Regions from separate parts of the Lysinibacillus sp. S1 genome, predicted to be linked through region 1. Evidence: riboswitches for the same ligand, from Rfam matches in the RefSeq annotation. Region 1 holds a riboswitch; each other region holds the start of a gene.
What was found. A riboswitch is a leader RNA that binds a small molecule or an ion and turns the genes downstream of it on or off. The one in region 1 is predicted to bind cobalamin.
Positions count from the first base shown of each region.

Region 1 (7,711 bases):
CTTGATCTTTAGCAAGTAATGTTAGTGCATCATCAAGTGCTGCAGGTAGGTTTTCAATACCATTTGCTTGACGCTCTTCTTCCGACATCACATAGATGTTGCGGTTAATTGCAGCAGGTGGTGTTAGGCTTTGACGAATACCTTCAAGACCTGCTTCTAAAATAACAGCCATCGCTAAATATGGGTTTGCAGAAGGGTCTACAGAGCGTACTTCAACACGAGTTGAAAGGCCACGTGCAGATGGAATACGAATTAATGGTGAACGGTTTTGTGCAGACCATGCTACATAACATGGTGCTTCATAACCTGGTACTAGACGTTTATAAGAGTTAACTGTTGGGTTTGTTACAGCTGTGAAACCTTGTACGTGTGCAAGAACACCCGCCATGAATTGCATAGCTGTTTCAGAAAGACCTAATTCTGTAGATTCATCATAGAACGCATTTTCTTTGCCTTTAAATAGTGACACGTTAAAGTGCATACCAGAGCCTGCTTCACCAAATAATGGTTTTGGCATAAATGTAGCATGTAAGCCATGTTTACGAGCGATTGTTTTAACAACTAATTTGAATGTTTGGATGTTATCACACGCAGTAACAGCATCCGCATATTTAAAGTCGATTTCGTGTTGTCCTGGAGCTACCTCATGGTGTGATGCTTCAATTTCAAAGCCCATTTCTTCTAGCTCTAACACGATATCACGACGGCAATTTTCACCAAGATCTGTTGGCGCTAAATCGAAATAACCACCATGGTCATTTACTTCTAATGTTGGTTCGCCTTTTGCATCTAATTTGAATAAGAAGAATTCTGGCTCAGGCCCTAAATTGAAGCTTGAGAAGCCCATTTCTTCCATTTTTTTAAGAATACGTTTTAGGTTGTTACGTGGGTCACCAGCAAACGGTTCGCCTTTCGCAGTGTAAACATCACAGATAAAACGTGCTACTTTCCCTTTTTCAGAAGTCCAAGGGAATACTACGAAAGTATCAAGATCAGGATATAAATACATATCAGATTCTTCGATTCGAACGAAACCTTCAATAGATGAGCCATCAAACATCATTTTATTTTCAAGTGCTTTGTCTAATTGACTTACAGGAATCTCAACATTTTTGATAGTGCCAAGAATATCTGTAAATTGTAAACGAATAAAGCTTACGTTTTTTTCTTCGATGAGACGTTTAATGTCCTCTTTTGTGTATTTACCCACAGTTTTCCACACTCCTATAATTTGTCTAGCTTTTATGTTTACCCTACCCTATTTATTAATAGAATCGAGATAAATCCCCTCTTCGGATGGACGATTTTTGCATGCGCTGTGCTTGACGCATTTCTTCGCGCATAATTTGACGTAATTCTGAATCACTTAAATCTTGCTCATCAGTTGTTGCAACAGGATTTTTCTTTTTAGCAAATATTTTTTTAATCTTCGCCATATTCATACCCTGTTCTAAGTAGTCTTTAACCTCAAGCAATGTATCGACGTCATTCAGTGAAAACATACGTCGATTGCCTTCTGTTCGGTGCGGCTCAATTAAATGGTGTTCTTCATAATAACGAATTTGTCTTGCCGAAAGCTCTGTTAATTGCATCACGATACTCATCGATAATAACGGCATAGTTCGTCTAATTTCACGACTCATTTAAGTCCTCCTCCAATACCCGCTTATCATATAACGAAATTTTTTTACTGTCAACCAACCATGTAAGGTTATCTAACATGGTTGGCACTATTTTTTTCAATCTGATTAAAAATTGTAAAAAACTATTCATATTTAGGCTTTATCTATTGTCTTGTTATGCTTTTTGAATGGCTTGAACTGCACTGCAAATAGCAAATTTAACGTGTTCATATGTTAGTCCGCCCTGGATAAATGCTGTATATGGCGGTCGTATCGGGCCATCCGCTGTTAGCTCAATGCTGGACCCCTGAATAAATGTTCCAGCCGCCATAATGACATCATCTTCATAGCCTGGCATATAGGCTGGCTCAGGAGCATAATGGGCATTTATCGGTGAGTTCGCTTGTATTTCGCGACAAAAGTCAATCATTTGCTGAGCTGTTTGGAACGATACTGATTGAATTAAATCTGTACGCTTCGCGTGATAGCTCGGAGAAGTGCTCATGCCGATTTCCTCAAGCATTGCAGCTGTAAATATCGCCCCTTTTAGTGCTTGCGATACAACATGTGGTGCCAGGAAAAATCCTTGATAAAAATCACCTAGTGTATTTAATGTGGCCCCCGCTTCGGCTCCAATACCTGGAGATGTCATACGATAGGCACATTTCTCCACTAAATCTGCTCGGCCAGCAATATAGCCACCAATTTTAGCCAAGCCTCCACCTGGATTTTTAATGAGCGATCCTGCCATTAAGTCAGCACCGACCTCTGTAGGTTCCTGCGCCTCTACAAACTCGCCATAGCAGTTATCTACAAATATAATAGCTTTCGGAGCTATTTTACGTACCTTTACACACATTTCTACAATTTCTTCAATTGTAAAGGATGGACGTGTTGCATAGCCTTTTGAACGCTGAATCGCAATCATTTTGGTTTGTGCTGTAATGGCCGCTTCTACACCTGCCCAATCAATGACCTGATTATCTAGTAAATCCACATGTCGATAACCGATTTTATAATCTTTCAGTGAACCTGTATCTTTATCACCACCATCGACAATGGATTGCAATGTATCATATGGCTGACCAGAAATATAAAGCAGCTCATCACCAGGACGCAAAACACCGAATAGACTAAGCGTGATTGCATGTGTCCCTGAAATAATTTGTGGTCGGACTATGGCTGCCTCTGCACCAAATACTTCCGCATAAACACGCTCTAGATTATCCCGTCCCTCATCATCATAGCCATAGCCGTTTGATGGATGTAAATGATAATCACTTACTTGATGCTTTCTGAAAGCTGCTAGCACCTTCTGCTGATTGTAGAACGCCATTTCTTCTACCTTGGCATGATAAGGCCGAACTTGCTCCTCTACTTTTGCCGCTAATGACAGCGTTTCTGTTGATAAATTTGATGTAAACGTCATTCTTTCTTCTCCATTTCACAATGTCTCGCATTTCAATCAGGAAGATTTATTGACTATCTAAATTGACTTCAATCACTCTAGAATTCCCTAACCAACTACTGGTATATGAACGCTTTTGACGAATGTTTTTCTTTATTTTAATCACATTTTATCAATTTGTATGTGCACCTGTAAAACTTGCCTATTGTTTCTAAGGGGATTTTACGCTAAGCTAATGTGCGGACTTATTTCAAGAAGCGTATTTAATGACCGATTTTGGCTATTAAATTCATAGATTCTGTTACGTAAAAAGTCTTTTAACTTTTAATAAAGTTTATTTATTGATAGAAGGGGTGAAAGGGATGGCTTGGGAGGTTTTTAGTATTATAGGAACAATTGCCTTTGCTATTTCTGGGGCAATTATTGCCATGGAAGAAGAATACGATTTATTCGGTGTATATATACTTGGTATTGTGACTGCTTTTGGTGGAGGAGCTATTCGAAATTTACTCATTGGACTACCTGTCACAACGCTTTGGGGACAGGATATGATGTTTCAAATAGCGCTTGCTGCGATTACGATATTCTTTATTTTTCCGCATCATCTGATTCAACATTGGCATCGTTGGGGTAACTTCACAGATGCGATTGGCTTATCAGCATTCGCTATTCAAGGCGCACTCTATGCTGTCAAGCTTGATATGCCAGTGAGCGCAGTCATTGTAGCTGCTGTTTTGACAGGTTCAGGTGGTGGTATTGTACGAGATTTATTAGCTAGAAGAAAACCATTAGTTCTCCGTGATGAAGTTTATGGTGTTTGGGCAGCTCTTGCTGGACTGCTAATCGGATTCGAGGTTTTTACAGGGGACATATTCCTTTATATTTTATTCGCAGTGATTACAGCTTTACGTATTCTTTCCTATATGATGAAGTGGCGCTTGCCATTACGAAAGTTAAATCGTGCATAACCATTCAGCCAATGACCAAAAATTAAGTCATTGGCTGTTTTATTGTTTAAGCTAATGTTTCATTCCTTATTTGATTAAAAAAGAGACATTTAACTTACCTTTTTAACAACTGCATTGATTCTTCTAAAGTCACCATGTTTTTCATCATCGAGCAAGCTGCATCTAAAAGAGGAAAGGCTAAGGCTGCTCCAGAACCTTCGCCTAAACGCATATTCATATGCAACATCGGTTCAATGCCCAGTAAGGCAGCGGCAATTTTTGCCCCTGGTTCCTCTGAAGCATGGGAAGGAATGATATAATCGATTACTTTTGGTTCGAGCTTATAAGCAATGAGGGCGGCTATAGTCGAAATAAATCCATCAATGACAACGGGTTTACGATGGGCAGCAGCGCCAAGAATAATACCTGTCATCGCCCCTATCTCTAACCCTCCAACCTTAGCCAGAACATCAATAACATCACTTGGATTAGGCTTATTTAAGGTAATTGCTTTTTCAATAACTGCCGCTTTATAGGCAATGCCTCCTTGGCCTACTCCTGCACCAAACCCCGTTACTTCGATAGGGTTGCATCCCGTCAAAACAGCTAATATCGCAGCACTTGGTGTTGTATTGCCGATGCCCATTTCTCCAGTCCCAAGTACATCAGCACCTTTTATGATTTCCTCAGTGGCCACACGGATTCCTACTTCTATCGATTGAATGGCTTCTTGTTTGGCCATAGCTGGACCGTGTGCCATGTTATCGGTACCGTATTTAATTTTATGAATAATGACACCTGCATCAAGTGAAATATCTTCTTTTACTCCCACATCTACTGTGACCACCTTTGCATTGGTAATCCCCGCAATCGCACAAACGCCTGTACCCCCCTTAGGAAAATTTAATGTTTGAAAGACCGTAACATCTTGTGGATTCGTGGTTACACCTTCCTCGCAAACACCATGATCTGCAGCACAGACAATCATCACCTTTTTGTCGACCGTCGGATATAATTGTCCTGTTATACCAGAGAGCTGTACGGCAATTGATTCTAGTTTACCCAAGCTACCCGGGGGCTTACAAAGCGCATCAATCCGCATTCTAGCTTGCTCCATACTTTTCATATCAACCCCTTGAATGTTTTGAATCGTGTCTTGTAATAATTGCATGATTATTTCTCCTCTCGTTCTCATTAAGACAAAATAAAAAGTCTGTAGTTTATTGTCATGACAAATAAACTACAGACTTTTCCATCATCTATATCTTCTAAAGCATGTAGGCAGGTCTCCTGGCTCAAGTTCAACACCTCATAGTACCTTCCCAGCTTTTCGCTAGTGGCATACACTATGAAACTCCCTTATACAGTGGCGGGTCCGCTAAAGCTTTTCACTTTATTCCCTATTCTCCCTAGTGGGCACCTATTGCTTTTATGTAATTATGTTAAATCTACTTTACAACTTTTTTAGTGTCAAGAGGAAAAAATTTTTTGAGTGTTAACTTAGTACATACTCCAATTCCCAATATAAGCTTATCAATAGCCTGTGAATCTTTCACTTGATTCCTAGTCTTCCTTAATTATTGCTTTTAAAGATTTCTCTATGCCTAACACTCAGCTTGTACAAGAACTAATTACTAAATCAATTGTCTTAACAAATAAACTACAGACTTTTCCATCATCTCTACCTTCCGTAGCATATGTTTTGCCAATTCACTGAGTAATGTTGAACATAAAAGTTGAAAACCTTAATAATCTGTTCAATGTAAACATAAATTATTTCTAAAAATTCAGTATTCAGTTGATTAAAATTAGGGTAAGTATCAAATAGTAAAACGATGAAAAGTTAGGAGTAGATACGATGAATGCAAAAGAATTAAGAAACGCTATTGCTGAAACCTGTGAAACGCACGATAGCCTCTATGCCAAACTCGTAAAACCGATCAATCAGTTATTAATCAATATCGACGCTTCGATCAGCGAAGAGACAGCAAATAAAATACTAGAAAATTTAAAATTATTTCATAGTGGTGATAAATACATTACGGAGTGTCATTTCGAGGAGAGTCAAAATTTCTTGAAAGATGGCATTGAGCTTCTCCAAAAAGGGGATTTGGCGAATGGAGCACTACAAATTTATGGAGCTGGTCTAAACTTTGCTAGTTATGCTTCAAAAGTGCAGGGACAAAAAAATGTTAATATCTACAAAAACTTTGAAGAGAATTTTAATTTTATCATGGACGCCGTGAAAAAATAATCATGAAAAAAGAAAGAGTATATGCTCTTTCTTTTTTTCATGATTTATTTAAATTCTAATTCTCCATCATAAGCCAGCATGCCGCCTTCAAGGTTTGTTACATCAAATCCTTGTGCCTCTAAGTAAGCACACGCATTGGCAGAACGAGCTCCAGCCTTACATACAATAATATATGGCTTTTCTACATCTAATTCCTCTAAACGTTCAGGGATAGTTCCGAGTGCAATATGTTTAGCACCTGGGATCATGCCATGTGCTACTTCATCCTCTTCACGAACATCGATAATATATAGGTCCTCATTTGCATCTAACAGATCTAATAATTGTGTTGTTTCCATTGTTTTCATAAACTTTGTCCTCCAAAATATCAAATTCCACTATCATTATAGCTTGTAGCAAAAAAAACAGCCAGTGTGAGAACACTAACTGTTTAACATACTTATTATACTTCTGTCTCTAAAAACTCTATTTGTTTTGCTGGTACGAATGTAGAAATGGCGTGCTTGTAGATTAGGTGCTGCTTATTTTCAGCATCAAGTAGTAATACTGTAAAATTATCATATGATTTCACAGTCCCTTTTAACTGAAATCCGTTTAACAGAAATACAGTTACAAAAACACTGTTTTTACGTAGTTGGTTCAAGAACGTATCTTGCAAATTGATTGATTTCATCAAATAGCCTCCCTACTAACTTTCTACCTCTTCATTCCTATAGTAGCATGTTCTACCAATTTATCAATTAGTAATTTTTAGAAATTCTTCTTTATTCTTATAATCGATCATCCGGCGTAATAAAATGGACATCCATTTTATTACGGAAATAAGTAAGCTGTCTTTTTGCATAGCGACGGGAATTTTGTGTTAAGCTATCAATGGCTTCCTCTAGGGTACATTTGCCATCTAAATAATCATATAATTCTTTATATCCGATGGCTTGTATAGACTGCACACCACGGATATTTTGCTGCCATAGTCCCTTCACCTCTTGCAGAAGACCATTTTCCATCATTAAATCAACACGACGATTAATACGGTCATATAGCACGTCACGGGACATGTTTTGACCTAACCCTAAAATAACATGATTGTAAAGGGGTACTTCCCCTCGATTTTGTGCTTCAGCTGCTTTTGATACACCGCTTAATTCCAGCATTTCTAATGCACGAATAACACGACGTGTATTGTTTGGATGGATTGTCTCCGCTGTTTGAGGGTCTAGTTGTTTTAGTTTGTCATGCATTGCCTCAGGGCCAAGCCTTGCTAATTCCTCATAGTAGGCTTTTCGTGCTTCTTCATCTACTTTTTCATCAGTAAATTGGAAATCATAGAGGACAGCTTGTACATATAAGCCAGAGCCTCCTACTATTATAGGTAATTTTTGACGAGCTTGTATTTCCGCGATCTTCGCACGTACTAATTTTTGATAATCTGCTACCGAAAAGGGTTCTGTAGGCTCTAAAAAGCTTAGTAAATGATGAG
Region 1 covers NZ_CP173154.1:1,482,745-1,490,455, forward strand. The annotation lists gene glnA (type I glutamate--ammonia ligase) at 1-1,210, opposite strand, end outside; gene ACHZEU_RS07830 (MerR family transcriptional regulator) at 1,266-1,643, opposite strand; gene ACHZEU_RS07835 (methionine gamma-lyase family protein) at 1,798-3,051, opposite strand; gene ACHZEU_RS07840 (trimeric intracellular cation channel family protein) at 3,393-3,998, shown strand; gene cobT (nicotinate-nucleotide--dimethylbenzimidazole phosphoribosyltransferase) at 4,093-5,148, opposite strand; cobalamin riboswitch at 5,240-5,416, opposite strand; gene ACHZEU_RS07850 (hypothetical protein) at 5,836-6,231, shown strand; gene ACHZEU_RS07855 (rhodanese-like domain-containing protein) at 6,276-6,578, opposite strand; gene hfq (RNA chaperone Hfq) at 6,674-6,904, opposite strand; gene miaA (tRNA (adenosine(37)-N6)-dimethylallyltransferase MiaA) at 7,002-7,711, opposite strand, start outside.

Region 2 (7,711 bases), 1.1 Mb from region 1:
CATTACCGTCCTTTGCCCATGTCAGCCAAGGGGACGTACTCTATCTGCAAGAAAATTTATTAAACGTTTCAGCTACTAAATGGAGAGCTTATCGTGGCAGACATCTTTCGATGATTTTGCAAAACCCATCCGCTGCATTTGATCATATTCAAACGATTGAAAGTCATTTTCGAGAAACATTAAAAGCACACTTTAAGCTTACAAAAAAAGAAATGAGACAGATCGCCCTTGATGCTTTGAAAAAAGTTCATTTACCTCAGCCAGAGCAGCTCTTGTCCTACTATCCTTTCCAGTTAAGTGGAGGCATGCTACAGCGAGTGATGATTGCTCTGTCAATGGCGATACAGGCCTCCCTCTACATCGCAGACGAGCCTACGACTGCTCTGGATACCATCAATCAGAAACAAGTATTAACACTATTTAATCAAATTCGCTCAGAAACAGATGCTACCATACTCCTTGTCACGCATGATTTAGGTGTCATTGCTGAGCTTGCGGACGATGTGGCTGTGATGTATCAAGGAGAAATCGTTGAGCAAGCAAATGTTTTTGATTTTTTTGATGCGCCTCAGCATCCCTATACCAAGAAACTTTTACAAGCGAGAATGCTATGAGGTGATAAAATGACGCTACTAGAAGTAAAAAATATTGAGAAATACTATGCGCAAAGACCATTTCTATTCAAACGAGGACAGGAAGCCCCTGTATTAGAGAATGTGACATTTTCACTTCAGGAAGGAGAATGTCTTGGCATCGTCGGTCAAAGTGGTTCTGGAAAAAGCACATTAGGGCGCATTATTTTAGGGATTGAACGACCAACAAACGGAGAGCTGATCTTTCAAGGTGTCAATTTATACGAAGCACCCAGCAAAGAGAAAAAAATGATACGAAGAAATTTACAGGCTGTTTTTCAAAATAGTTATCATTCATTTAATCCAAAACAGACGATTTTCGAAATACTCGAAGAACCGTTTTTGAATTTCGAGCATTTTAGCAAAGCAGAGCGACAACAGAAAGTAAGGGAATTACTAGACTGTGTAGAGTTAGAGTGGGCAATGGCTCAAAACTATTCCTCACAGCTAAGTGGGGGACAGCAGCAACGAGTCAACATTGCTAGAGCTCTTGCATTAAAGCCGAAACTGATTGTTTTAGATGAGGCCATTAGTAGTCTTGATATGATTTTGCAAAAGACGATTATAGAGCTACTGCAAAGACTTCAAAAAGAGCTACAGCTTGCTTATCTATTCATTTCACATGATTTACAGGCCACACGTTTTATGTCAGATCGCATCCTTGTGATGCAGCATGGTCAGCTAGTGGAGGAGATAGGCAAGGATGGGACATATCAGCACCCCGCTTCACAAGCGTTATACAATGCAATTTTGCCATCACACCCGCGGGAAAGAAAAAAGAAGGATAGACCCAATTAAACAGAAACGCCATTTTGAGAAATTAAAAATGGCGTTTTCTTAATTTTTAAAGCAATATAGAAACAAAAATAAATAAAATTAATCAAGATATTAATTTTATTTATTTTTTAATTAAAATTATTAATTTTATTATTTACATCTTTAATTTCTTTATTATATAATCAGCTTAACTTAAAGGAAGGAGTTCACTATGGCTTATCAAGTAATCACAAATTGTCCTGTCTGCAGTAAAACATTAAAAATTACGAAGTTACAGTGTTCTCATTGTCACACGACCATTGAAAATGAGTTTGAATTGTCGAAGCTAGCATCCTTATCACAGGATCAGCTTCATTTTGTGGAAGTATTTTTAACCTGCCGAGGAAATATTAAAGAGGTTGAAAAGGAACTGGGGGTTTCGTATCCAACAGTTCGAGGCAAGCTAAATGATATTATTTCATCCCTTGGCTATGCTCAAAAGAAGAAAAATGAAGTAGATGAGAAAAAAATTGTAAGCATGCTTGAAAATGGCGAAATCACAACAGATGAAGCCATAAAGCTCTTAAAAGACGAATAGGGAGGAACGACCATGAAAGAGGAAATTACAAAAGTGTTAACGATGATTCAAGAGGGCAAAATTGATGCGGATAAAGGATCAGAGCTGATTCAAGTGCTACAACAGAAAGAAGAATCAGAGAATAAATTTGTGGAAAAAACAAAGTATTTAGATAAAACGTTAAAGGTCCGTGTTGTATCCACCGAAAATGATAATGTCACGGTAAATTTACCAATTAAACTTGTCAAAGCCGTATTGATGGCAGGACACAGCATCGCTGCAAGTATTCCGCAATCTGAAAAATACGTAAAAGATATCGACATCAATCTTCTTCTTGAAGCAATTGAAAATGAACTAGATGGACAAATTGTAGATATAAAATCAGCAAACGGAGATTCCGTTGCAGTCTTCATTGAGTAGAGGCGACGAATGATGCATGTAAAAGTGAAAGCAAAAGACGTTCGCTTTACCGTCCCTGTTCCCTATACTGTGCTAACCATTGTCCTCTCCATTTTAACTTCTAAATGGATTCAGCAACAAGCCAATAAGTGGACAAAGGCATACTTCGATAAAAAGAAAATAGACTTTACCTTTCCCCTCATCGACAAAGAAATGTTAAAGCCGATTATCAAGGAACTACAAAATTATAAAGGACTTGTGCTAGTCGATGTCAAAGCTCAGGACGGGACTGAGGTTAAGGTTAGACTATAATCCCAATGATAGAATGGTAAGAGCATGTTATGATAAAAGCATGCTCTTTATTAATGTAATGAGCATCATTTGAAATGGGTAAGAGATGATCATTATTTCAGGACTTACGATAGAGACAACTATTTTTCAATGGTACATAAAATAGAAGATTTCTTTAAACTCAAATTAGAATTCTAGATCCATTTTAATAGAAAATCACGTACATCGTTAAAAATAGATTTTTGATTTGGGTATAAGTGATTAGTGGTAATCTATTTGGAACTACATAATTAAAAATACTGAATAATCCAAAAATAAAGAAGTTTAGAATCTAGATTTACTTTTCATTTGAAGGATGGTAAACTTAAAACTATTGAACAACAACAATATATTGTGTTCGTTTTACTAAGGTACTACTATATGTAGTTTAAAAGGGAAGTTCGGTACAATTCCGACGCTGTCCCCGCAACTGTTAAGCTGACGATGATAGCATCCACTGTGCATGCGCATGGGAAGGAAATCAGAGAATGAAGCAAAGCCAGGAGACCTGCCTTTATAAAACAAATTAATCATTTCTTCGGGGATTAAGAGATGGGAACGTCGGTATTTTTAGTATGTTAACGTTTCCATTTTAGCTATCTCTCTTAAAGAGATAGCCTTTTTATTTTATGAAAAGAGGGATTTCTATGAAACTTTATACGAAAACAATTTGTCCAAAATGCCTGTGGGTAAAATCTGAATTACAACGTGCAGGACTTGAAGCAGAAATTGTTAACATTGATCACGATGAACAAGCTAAGCAAACCATTATAGATGCAGGTTTTTTAAGTGTGCCTGTTTTAGAAATGAATGAAACCTTTATAGGAGATGTTCAGGAAATTGTTTCTCAAATTGAGTTGATTACCCTATGATCGTTTATGCAAGTCGTACAGGCAATGTCCGAAATGTTGTATCCAAATTAAAGGCAGAAGCTATCGAGCTCTCTGAAGAATTGCGACTGAATAAGCCGTATCTTTTAATTACCTACACAGATGGTTTAGGTGACATTCCAGCGAAGGTGCAACGCTTTTTAGAAAAAAACAGAGATTTTTGTAAAGGAGTAGTTGCCAGTGGCAATAGTAACTTTGGCCATCATGTATTTGGCGCTGCTGGTGAGAAAATTGCTACTACCTATCATGTACCCTTAGTAAGGAAATTAGATTTACGAGGCAATCAAACAGATTATGAAGCAATACAAACGTTTTATGAAACGAGGGTAATGAGATGAAAACCTATTTAAAGCTTAATAATGACGTACTGAATCGTTATAGTACAACTGGATTACTTGAGTTAGAAAAAGATCGTGAAGCTACGCGCCGCTACTTTTTAGAGTATGTCAACGTACGTTTGCGTTATTTTATAGATATTGAGGAAAAAATCCGCTATTTAGTTGATGAGGGCTACTATGAGAAAGCATTTATCGACATGTACGAAATGGAATTTATTAAGAAGTTGTATAAAAAAGCCTATGATTATAATTTCCGTTTCCCATCCTTTATGAGCGCCAGCAAGTTTTATGATAGCTATGCTATGAAAAGTCGTGACGGCGAAGAGATTTTAGAAAAATATGAGGATCGTATTGTTATTATTGCTTTGTATTTAGCTCAAGGCAACACAGCTTTAGCAGAACGTTCTGTCGAAGCGATGATGGAAGCCTATCAACCTGCCACACCAACTGCATTGAATAGTGGCAAGAAAGCACGTGGTGAATTAGTAAGCTGCTTTAAATTATCAATGGATGACTCCATGAATAGTATTGCTGAAAATATTGGCTATTGTTTAGAGCTATCACGCCTTGGTGGTGGAGTTGGGGTCAACTTAACAGATTTACGTCCATTAGGTGATCCAATTAAAGAGATATTAAATCGTGCAAGTGGTGTCATCCCAGTAGCGAAACTGTTAGAAAATTCTTTCAGTTATTCTAATCAGTTAGGGCAACGAAATGGCTCAGGTGTTGTCTATCTAAATATTTTCCATGCAGACATAGAAAATTTCATTTCATCAAAAAAACCAAATGCTGATGATAAAATTCGCCTCGCTACCCTTTCAACAGGGATTATTATACCTAGTATTTTCTTCGAACTGATGAAACGTGATAAGGATATCGTTTTGTTTAGCCCATATGATATTTTTAAAGAATATGGCAAACGTATGTCTGAAATTTCCATTTCAGACATGTACTACGAGCTACTTGATAACCCTAAAATTCGTAAAATTAAACGTTTAAATGCACGTAAGCTTTACACAGAGGTGAAAAAAGCACAATTTGAATCAGGCTATCCGTTTGAAATCTTTGATGATAATGTCAATAAGGTACATCCTTTAAAAAATATTGGACGTGTCAAAATGTCCAATTTATGTACAGAAATCTTACAAGTACAAGAGACAAGTATCATTACGGACCAGGATCAACCAAATGACTATGGATTAGATGTATCGTGTAACTTAGGTTCCATCGATATCCATGCAGCAAGTAAAGTCAATGATTTCGGCGCATTAGTCGATACAGCCATGCACCTATTAACGAATGTATCGCAAATGACGCACATTAAGAATGTACCGTCTGTTGCAAAAGCCAATCAATTAATGCATTCAGTAGGGCTTGGCTGTATGAACCTCCATGGGCATCTCGTGACAGAAGGCATCCTGTACGGCTCAAAAGATTCCATTGATTTCATGGATCACTTTATGGAAGCGATGAACTATTATTCTCTGAAATCTTCGATGGAAATGGCGAAAGAAAAAGCTGCAACCTTCTACCGATTTGAGGACAGTGATTATGCATCAGGTAGCTATTTTGACCAATATATCAATAAAACTGAAGAAGAACTATCGCCTGCTGTGTTGAAGGCGCTTGGCAATATTCCAATCATCACAAACAAGATGTGGGAAACGTTAAAGCAGGATGTAATGCAGTACGGTCTATTCCATTCCTATCGTTTGGCTATTGCCCCAACTGGTAGTATTTCATATATTCGTAGCTGTACGGCTTCAATCGCACCATGTACAGAGCGCGTAGAGGTTCGTGATTACGCCGATAGTAGAACCATTTATCCAATGCCTCATTTAACAAATGACAATAGTCATTTATATGTGGAGGCGTATGATGTGAATCCTTATGATTTAATTGATTTATATGCAGCTTCTCAAAAGCACGTTGACCAAGGTATTTCCATGACGCTTTATGTAAAGGACAATTGGACAACCGAACAATTGGCTAAAGTATACATTTATGCGTGGATAAAGGGCATTAAGTCTGTTTACTATGTTCGTCAACGATTACAAAGCTTAGAGGAGTGTGTAGCATGTCAAATATAATTTATGAGGCAGTCAATTGGAATAAGGCAACAAGTGAGCTTGCCCAAATATTTTGGGACCAGCAATGGAAGCAAATTTGGTTTCCAGAAGAAATTGCGGTCAGTAAAGATATTAAACAATGGAAAAGCTTTGAGCATCAGGACACATATAAAAAAGTATTTGCAGGATTAACCTTACTGGATACTGTACAAACAAATATCGGGATGAATCGTGTTGCTGCTTATACAGACGATTTACAGGAAAAGGCTGTCCTAACCGTTTTTGATGCATTCGAGGCGATACATGCCAAGTCCTATTCTTATATTTTCACAACGCTTTGTACAAACGAAGAAATCGACGAGCTATTTGAATGGGTTAAGAAAAATGAATTTCTACAGTATAAGGCCAATAAAATAGCAGACATTTATAATAGTATTGAAGAAGGCAATCCAGAGAGCTTATGGAAAGCGATGTTTTCATCCGTTATGCTTGAATCTTTCCTGTTTTATTCTGGCTTTTTCTATCCACTATACTTAGGAGGACAAGGCTTCCTACGAAACAGTGCCGAGATTATTTCACTCATCTTGCGCGATGAATCTATCCATGGGGTAGCAGTTGGATTTTTTGCTCAAAATTTATTCAAGCAATTTTCAAAGGAAAAGCAAGAAGAGCTACATTTATGGGGCTATGAGCTATTATTAGATTTATATCAAAATGAAATGAAGTATACAGATGATATTTATGCGGAAACAGGATTATCACCTGAAGTGCGAGCATATGTACGTTATAATGCAAATAAAGCTTTAATGAATGTCGGCTTTGAAGCCATGTTCCCAGAAGAGGAAGTTAATCCAATTGTGATGAATGGTATTCGTAATGAAGGCTCCACATATGATTTCTTTTCACAAAAAGGTGCTACCTATGCCAAGGCAAAAGTTGCGCCAATCACAGATGACACATTCAATTTTAATCGTTAAGGATGAAGAACAATGAATCTAGAAGTAAAAATTAAAAAAGTTCACGCTGATGCCATGCTACCGATACAAGCCAACCCTGGTGATGCAGGCATGGACCTCTATTCCATAGAAGCAGTAGAAATCCCAGCAGGCGTAGCCAAACTCATTAAGACAGGTATACAGATTGAATTACCTAAGGGAACGGAAGCCCAAATTCGACCAAGAAGTGGATTAGCATTAAAGCATAGTGTAACTGTACTGAATAGCCCAGGCACTATAGATGAAGGCTATAGAGGCGAAATCGGTGTTATTTTAATCAACCATGGTCAAGAACCATTTATCGTAGAAAAATCAATGCGCATTGCTCAAATGGTTATTCAATTTGTTCCTTCTATTCAATTAGTGGAAGTAGATGAATTATCTCAAACGGTCCGTGGAGAATCTGGATTTGGTGCAAGTGGTACGAAATAGCGTACCTATATATAAACCTCATAAAGTTTACTTAAAAATCCTGCTTAAAATGCAGGATTTTTTTGTTACCGTTGCTAATAGCCGAAGGAAATAATAGGGTTCATATGGAATGAAGTAATGATAGCGAAGTAAAGGAGCTAATAATCATGAAAAAAATATGTTCAGGTATTTTCCTTATGTTGATTGTCATTGTTACATCTATCACAACTGCTACAGCAGCTAGTAGTCAACTAAAAGTGGACGGTATGACAGTACAAACGGATGTGAAACCCGAAATAAAAAACAATCGAACA
Region 2 covers NZ_CP173154.1:343,030-350,740, reverse strand. The annotation lists gene ACHZEU_RS01845 (ABC transporter ATP-binding protein) at 1-614, shown strand, start outside; gene ACHZEU_RS01840 (ABC transporter ATP-binding protein) at 624-1,430, shown strand; gene ACHZEU_RS01835 (DUF2089 domain-containing protein) at 1,621-1,986, shown strand; gene ACHZEU_RS01830 (SHOCT-like domain-containing protein) at 1,999-2,385, shown strand; gene ACHZEU_RS01825 (hypothetical protein) at 2,395-2,676, shown strand; cobalamin riboswitch at 3,047-3,225, shown strand; gene ACHZEU_RS01820 (glutaredoxin) at 3,342-3,566, shown strand; gene nrdI (class Ib ribonucleoside-diphosphate reductase assembly flavoprotein NrdI) at 3,563-3,922, shown strand; gene nrdE (class 1b ribonucleoside-diphosphate reductase subunit alpha) at 3,919-6,012, shown strand; gene nrdF (class 1b ribonucleoside-diphosphate reductase subunit beta) at 6,000-6,968, shown strand; gene dut (dUTP diphosphatase) at 6,981-7,418, shown strand; gene ACHZEU_RS01795 (copper amine oxidase N-terminal domain-containing protein) at 7,565-7,711, shown strand, end outside.
Region 2: linked by a shared signal. The riboswitch ahead of ACHZEU_RS01820 (glutaredoxin) and the one ahead of cobT (nicotinate-nucleotide--dimethylbenzimidazole phosphoribosyltransferase) in region 1 are both predicted to bind cobalamin.

Region 3 (7,711 bases), 1.8 Mb from region 1:
CAGCCCATCGTATGACTAAGTCACCGCCACTAAGTTGGACTACTATCTCTTCTCCCTTCTGACAAAAACCATTTAATATAGCAGCCACTACCGCTGCACAAGCACCTGTCCCACATGCCTCTGTTATACCCGAACCTCGTTCCCAAACGCAGCATTTTAATGCCTTCTCATGAACAACCTCTACAAACTCAACATTGCAGCGATAAGGAAATCTCATATCGTTTGCTATAATACCGCCTAATGTTCTTAATGGTGCTTGCTCGATCGCATTCACAAAAACTACGGTATTGGGATTGCCCAAAAACAAAGCTGTTACTAAAAGAGTTTGTTGGGGTAAAGGAAATATTTCATTGATGACAAGCTCATTTGGGTTTCCTAACATCGGAATGTCTTTGCGCAATAAGAGAGGCTTGCCCATATCGACAATCACTTCTATTACACGATTGTCTTGCACCACTACCTGTACCAGCATAATCCCGGATTTCGTTTCAATCGTAATTAGCTCTTGTCGTACAATATGACGTTCAAAAATATACTTAGCAACACAGCGAAGACCGTTACCACAATTTGTCCCCTCAGATCCATCTTTATTAAATACACGCATACCACAGTCAGCAATTTTAGAGGGTTGGATAATAATCAATCCATCTGAGCCAATACCAGTATGGACATTGGCCATTTTTTGAGCCAATTCACAAAAGATATCTTCCTTGTAATCATGTTGGAAAAGATCAAGATAGATATAGCTGTTGCCAATACCATGCATTTTCGTAAAGGCTATTTGCATACAGTCACTCCTTAAAGGTTGTTTTATGTATCTAATAGAAGATGACACTTTTCTATATTTGGCTAAACCCCTTCGTGAACTGTTCAGGAACATATGTAAGATACGGCTTCCCTGTCATTGGATGTATTTGAATATCCGCAAAAACACCAAATACATCTTGCAGCACTGTTGGCGTAAGTACTTCCTCTGGTGTACCATGACAAACTATTCGCCCTTGCTGTAAAACGTAAATTTGATCGCAATACATAGCAGCAATATTCAAATCATGTAAAGCTGCTACTACGGTTAAATGCAAAGTCTGAATTAAATCCATAAGTTGAAGTTGATGTTGAATATCTAAATGATTCGTCGGCTCATCTAATATTAATATCTGTGCTTGTTGAGCGAGTGCCCTTGCAACCATGACACGTTTTTTCTCGCCACCAGAAAGCGAACTAAAGCTTCGTTTCTCTAAATGCGATATGCCCGTTTGCCTAAGAGCCTCTTTAACAATTTGAAAATCTTTCTCTTGATCAAGCTCTAACAGCTTTTTATGTGGGGTTCTTCCCATACTGACTAAATCATGCACAGTGAAATCAAATAATACGGGTGTCTCTTGGCTTACAACAGCCAAATTTTTCGCAATTGCTTTGCTTGATTGCTTTAATATATCTTGCTCATTTAATACTACCGAGCCACTTTCAGGTTTTAGGAGACGATACATATTTTTTAACAATGTTGATTTTCCGCTCCCATTAGGACCAATTAATCCAACAAATTGCTTTTCTTTTATTTGAATACTTACATCATGCAGTATACGCTGATCGTAAATGGAGAATGATACTTTTTTCGCTTCTAATGTCATGGAAGTTAATCTCCTTCACCGAAAGAATAATTGTTACGACGGAGAAGCCAAATGAAAAATGGTCCTCCACAAAAAGCTGTAATAATACCAATTGGCATTTCCTGAGGAGCAATAATAATTCGAGCAAAGGCATCTGCCCACACTAAGAATATTCCACCTATTAAAGCACTGATAGGTATTACGTATTTATAGTTTGAGCCCACAATTAAACGCACAATATGGGGAATAATCAATCCCACAAATCCTATAGAACCACTAACTGCGACAAGCACACCTGTTAATAGAGATACTAGTAGTATTAACTGAATACGGAATTGCTGAAGATTAACGCCTAATGTCACTGCCGCCTCTTCTCCTAGTAATAATAAATTTAAATTGCGATAGTGTAGCCACAGTAGCCCAAATACAATAAAGAATACGAAAGCTGGAATCACAATATTATTCCATTTGGCTCCAGCTAAACTACCTAGCATCCAAAACATAACAGCCTTTAAGGCCCCTTCTTGCTTTGACATCATTAAAATAAAGTTAGAGATAGCCGTTAAGATAAAGGACACAGCCATGCCTGCCAATAGCAAGCGGAAAATAGAGACACGTCCCCCAACACGTGATAAGAAAAAGACAAGTGCAATGGCAAGTAATGAACCAAGGAATGCGGATACTGAAAGAGCGTAAATACCTAAAAATGAAAAGGCTCCTAAAATAATCACAGAAGTAGCTCCGACAGCTGCCCCTGAAGAAATCCCTAGAATATACGGGTCTGCAATAGAATTACGTACTAGTGCCTGAATGGCTGCCCCTGCAATAGCTAACCCCGCTCCTACTATCGCAGCTAGCAAAACACGAGGTGCTCTTATTTGCCAGATGATGATTTCCTGAGAGCGACTCCAATCTTGCTCGATCGAATTTTGTATAAAAGGAATTTTAGAAAGAATGACTTTCCATACATATAACGGTGTAACTGTAACTGAGCCAACRATTACAGCAAAGGTCATTGAAACAATTAATACCATGAAAAGTACGAAGGAAAATAACATAAATTTTTTATTCATCTGTTTTAAACTCCTACTGAATATTGATGAATGAAGCAATAAAAAAAGGTATCCCATGCGAAAATGCGCATAGAAATACCCAAGATTAAACAAAGTCAGAAAAATATCCAGCTATTGTCCGTAATTGCTTGCATCCTCGTGGGCATTACAGGTATTACTAAATGGCAGGTCTCCTGGCTTCGATTCACTATCCTATAATTGCCTTCCCATTCTTAAACAGTGGCAAATCATATTATAGGATTCATCGTTACAGTTGCGGGACAGCGTCGGACTTCCACCGACTTCCCTTTTAAGTGACATTCAAAATGTCACACCAATAGTATTTGAAGTTATAAAATTGTGACGATTCTATCATACATTTTTATAGATAGATAGTCTACTTCAATTTAATTCAGTAATTGCGTTAACTTATACAAATAATAAAGTTGACACAAATGTATTCGTTTTTTACACTAGCAGTAATAACTTATAAAACGAGGTGAAATCATGGCAACTGTTACACAACATAGTCACCATAAGTTAAGAACTGTTGACATTACCTACATTGGATTATTTACAACGCTAATGATGGTGGGTGCTAATATCACTTCCTTTGCACCTTTTATGGTAGTAGGTGGTGTACCCATTACGCTTCAAACCTTCTTTGCAATTTTAGCAGGGCTTATTCTTGGTAGTAGAAAAGGTGCGCTCGCCTGCACAATTTATATGTGCGTAGGATTGGCAGGAGCTCCTGTCTTTGCTCGTTTCGGGGGTGGAATTGGCCAAATTTTAAGCCCTACCTTTGGGTTTATTATTACTTTTATATTTGCGGCATTTGTTGCGGGGTTAATCGTAGAACGAAGCGGAACAAAGAAAAGTTTTATCGTAGCTGCTTTGGTAGCAACGGCTATAAATTATTTGATAGGAACAAATTGGATGTTTTTTGCCTATAAGCTATGGGCAAGTGCGCCAGAGAATTTTTCATATAAGCTCGCTTGGCTTTGGATGATTCCTCCACTACCAAAAGATATTATTTTAGCTATTTTTGCTGGTATCTTCGCCCATAGATTACAAAAAACATTGAAGATCATGCCCATTCAATAGCATATCTCCCCGCCAGACTAGAGAAATGTTTTTCATAGGTTATATCCATCGTTTCTGCATATTTATTTGCTACATTAGGAGCACATAGTGAGGAGGATATCATATGAAATTCAATAAAAGATGGTCAGTCGGACTATTATCAGTAGTCGCTCTAATTAGTTTATCGGCTTGTACAGAGGATCAAACAAAACCTGCGTCCACTTCTAATGAAGCTGCTGAAGAAATGGATCATTCTACAATGAACCATTCAAGTTCTGGCGAAGTACCAGTAACGTTAAAAAAAGCTGAAAATCCGAAATTTCCTATAGGAAGCACAGCCATTATTACAGATGGACATATGGAAGGTATGAAAGGGGCCGAAGCAACAATAGTAGGTGCCTATACTACAACTGCCTATGTTATTTCCTATGAGCCTACATCTGGTGGAAAGCGAATAGAAAAGCATAAGTGGGTAATTCATGAAGAATTAATTGACCCACAAGAAGCACCACTGGCTCCTGGAACAGAAGTAAAAACGGACGCAACACATATGGAAGGTATGGAAAATGCGACTGTCCTTATTGACGAGGCTGTGCAAACAACTGTATATATGGTTGATTATACTTCCACTACAAGTGGTGAAGCTGTAACAAATCATAAATGGGTAACAGAAGAAGAGCTTAGTCCAAAATAATAGAAAATAACCTCTACCTTCAATTCTGGTAGAGGTTATTTTCTAGCTTTTATGTTCCATTTGCTTTCTCTTTGCAGACTTATGCCATTTATAGCCGATGCCCCAAACGGTTTGCAAGTAATCATCCGCCGGAAAACCACTTTTTCTTAATTTTTCTCGTAAATTACGTACATGTGAATCAATGGTACGATCTTCAATCGTTACATCATATCCCCAAACGGCATGTATAAGGTGTTCTCTAGAAAATGCTCTATTTTGATAATCTAAAAATAGGGCGAGCATGGCAAATTCCTTTGGTGTTAATGGAATTGCCTTATGTTGAAAATATACTTCAAAGGACTCTCTATCTAAACAAAGCCCTTCAAAGTTAATCACTTTTTCTTCAGATATCGTTCTTCTTAATACAGCATGTATGCGTGCTAACAATTCTTCCTCATCAAAAGGCTTTAAAACGTAGTCATCAGCACCAAGATTTAAACCTTTTACAATATCAGCGTGTTCTCCTTTTGCAGTAAGCATAATGATAGGAACATCCCAAAACTTCCTAATTTCCTGGCAAACCTGCCACCCATCCATCTCTGGCATCATAATATCCAAAAGAACTAAATCCACATGCTCTTCTTCTAAAAAATGCAATGCCTCTTGTATAGAAGACATTGCTCTACAATTAAATAGTGGTTCCAAATAAAGGGTTAATAAATCTAACATTCTTGGTTCATCATCAATGCATAAAATCGTTTTCATTCATTTCTACTCCTTTAAATGATAATTCAAAAGTAGTCCCTTTATTTATTTCACTTCTAACCTTTATTTCTCCCCCATGTGCTTGTACTAGCTCCTTGACAATAGCAAGCCCAAGTCCAGATCCACCTAAAGCACGACTACGTGATTTTTCCACTCGATAAAACCGATCAAAAATATACGGTAAATCCTTCTTTGGAATTCCTTTCCCTGTGTCTTCAACGATGATGCTTAAAATTCCACTGTCTTGTTTTACAGTGACTGTAGTCATATCTCCTGGTGCACAATAGATTAATGCATTATTTAATAGATTAATCAGAATTTGCTCAAGTCTTGCTTCATCTGCACATAGTGTTAAGCCATTATCACAACGTACAACTAAATAGATACCTTTATCTTGAAAAGCGGGACTTAATTTTTCTTCAATGCTTGTAAAAAACGGCTCTAAATGTAAGCAATGTTTTTCAATTACAAATGAGTTTTCATCCATTTTCGCTAAATCAAATAAATCTTTGATTAATCTAGAAAGTCTATTTGTTTCTTCTATTATAATAGCTAAATACTTTTGACGATCTTGCTCTGTTAAATCCCGTTTAGCAAGAATGTCTGTATAGCCTTTAATAAAAGTTAGCGGTGTACGAAGCTCATGTGCAATACTCGATAAAAACTCCTTACGCTCTTGCCTTAGATGATTTAAATCATTGGATAAAAGCTGGATAGCATTTGATAAATCCCCAAGCTCATCTTTTCCATTCGTAGAAAGAGCAACTGTAAAATCACCCTTACTCATTTTCAATGTAGCCTCTTTCATTTGAATAAGTGGCTTAGCCAGCTTACGAGATAGAACAACAATGACTGCAATACTGACTAGACCAGATACAATACCCACGATGAGAAAATGCTTATTCAGCCGTTTCATTAATGCATGGATGGAATCGGTATTTTGAAACATAAATACATAGCCAATCGTTCCTTGCTGATTTTGAATAGGGCTTATAGTCGCAATTGCTTTAACTTCTTGCCAATTGTCTTGTAAAACCCTTCCTTCATAAGGTATTTCCCCCTCTATTTCACGAATCAGATCACTGATTTCTTGATGTGGCTGTGAGGATGCAAGGATTGTCCCGAAATGGTCAGTCACCACGACATCTGTACTTGCTTCTGATTCCATAAGAACGACATGTGCTAGTGTTTCATTATTGAAGTTCTGTTCTAATATAGTACGATGTGAATTTCCTCTCGCTTGTAAACGCTCTAGTTCCTCTTCCACTCTAGAATTCGTCAAGGAAACATGCAAAAAAAACATCATAAAGGTTTCAATACAAAACAATGTGATGAAGAAGATAATGCCCAGCTTTAATGATAATTTTCTCATCCGTAACCACCATTTTAGAATTTCTTAAAAGTATATCTTGAAAGTGTGAAGATTTCATGCAGAAGTAGCATCTTTCCAAACAAAAAATGCCCATAAGTATATTGTATACCTATGGGTCATAGTATTGAACATTCATTAGAATTTGTATGAAAAAGGCTTGCCGCTTCACAAGAATTACCATCTTAGCAAAGATTTTATGGGTAACTAATCACTTCTCCAAGTGCCTATCCTTTCTCTAATGGGCTATTTTATCCGTTACTGCTAATATGAAAAATAATCTCTTGATGTATGGTTGATGGGAGAGGAGCTAGCGTCACAGAGTAGACCCTAGAGCGAACGGAATTGAGGGAAGCGGCATCGGACGCTAGCGGAACCGAAATCAACCATTCGCCTTAACAAAAGAGCTTTTTTTGCTAGTGACATCCTCTTTTTTTCAACAATATAACCCATAAGTATATTGTATACTTATGGGTTATATTTTAATTAAACGTATTTTTTTGCCCAACTTAAGAAATTATCAATAACTACGTCAAGGAATTTCACTGTACCTTCATCAGTTAAATTGCCTTCTTCATCAAATTTAGTGTGAACAGCACCAATATAAACGTCATTACCGCTAAGTAATGGTGAGTTAATGCCTGGAGAGAATAAAATATCACGTAAATGTAATTGTGCTTTTACAGTACCTAAGTTCCCCATTGATGCACCCATAATGATAGATGGTTTGCCAATCATTACTTTATCTACACGAGATAGCCAATCAATAGCATTTACCATAACCCCAGGAACTGTACCATTATATTCAGGTGTAACCCAAAGTACAGCGTCTGCAGCTTTTACTTTTGCTTTAAAATCAAGAACTGCTTGTGGAGCCTCATTTTCAATATCTTGATTATACATTGGTAGGTCCTTTAAGCTTAATACTTCAAGATCTAACTTTTCTGTATAACGTTTTTGAATAAATTGAGCTAATTGCATATTATAAGATTCTTTACGGATACTACCTACGATTGCTACTACTTTCATGATGTTTCCTCCTAAATGTACATTATTCATAGTATTTGTATAGCTATTGTATTTTATACCATTTCAATAATAAATGGCAAATTCTTCAACTGGCTTGCGATACCCACGTAATCGACGACTGCTTTCTTTT
Region 3 covers NZ_CP173154.1:3,288,256-3,295,966, reverse strand. The annotation lists gene dapF (diaminopimelate epimerase) at 1-787, opposite strand, end outside; gene ACHZEU_RS16385 (heme ABC transporter ATP-binding protein) at 840-1,631, opposite strand; gene ACHZEU_RS16380 (FecCD family ABC transporter permease) at 1,637-2,683, opposite strand; cobalamin riboswitch at 2,829-3,016, opposite strand; gene ACHZEU_RS16375 (biotin transporter BioY) at 3,170-3,766, shown strand; gene ACHZEU_RS16370 (YdhK family protein) at 3,870-4,439, shown strand; gene ACHZEU_RS16365 (response regulator transcription factor) at 4,482-5,183, opposite strand; gene ACHZEU_RS16360 (ATP-binding protein) at 5,161-6,555, opposite strand; gene ACHZEU_RS16355 (NADPH-dependent FMN reductase) at 7,039-7,581, opposite strand; gene ACHZEU_RS16350 (nitroreductase family protein) at 7,645-7,711, opposite strand, start outside.
Region 3: linked by a shared signal. The riboswitch ahead of ACHZEU_RS16380 (FecCD family ABC transporter permease) and the one ahead of cobT (nicotinate-nucleotide--dimethylbenzimidazole phosphoribosyltransferase) in region 1 are both predicted to bind cobalamin.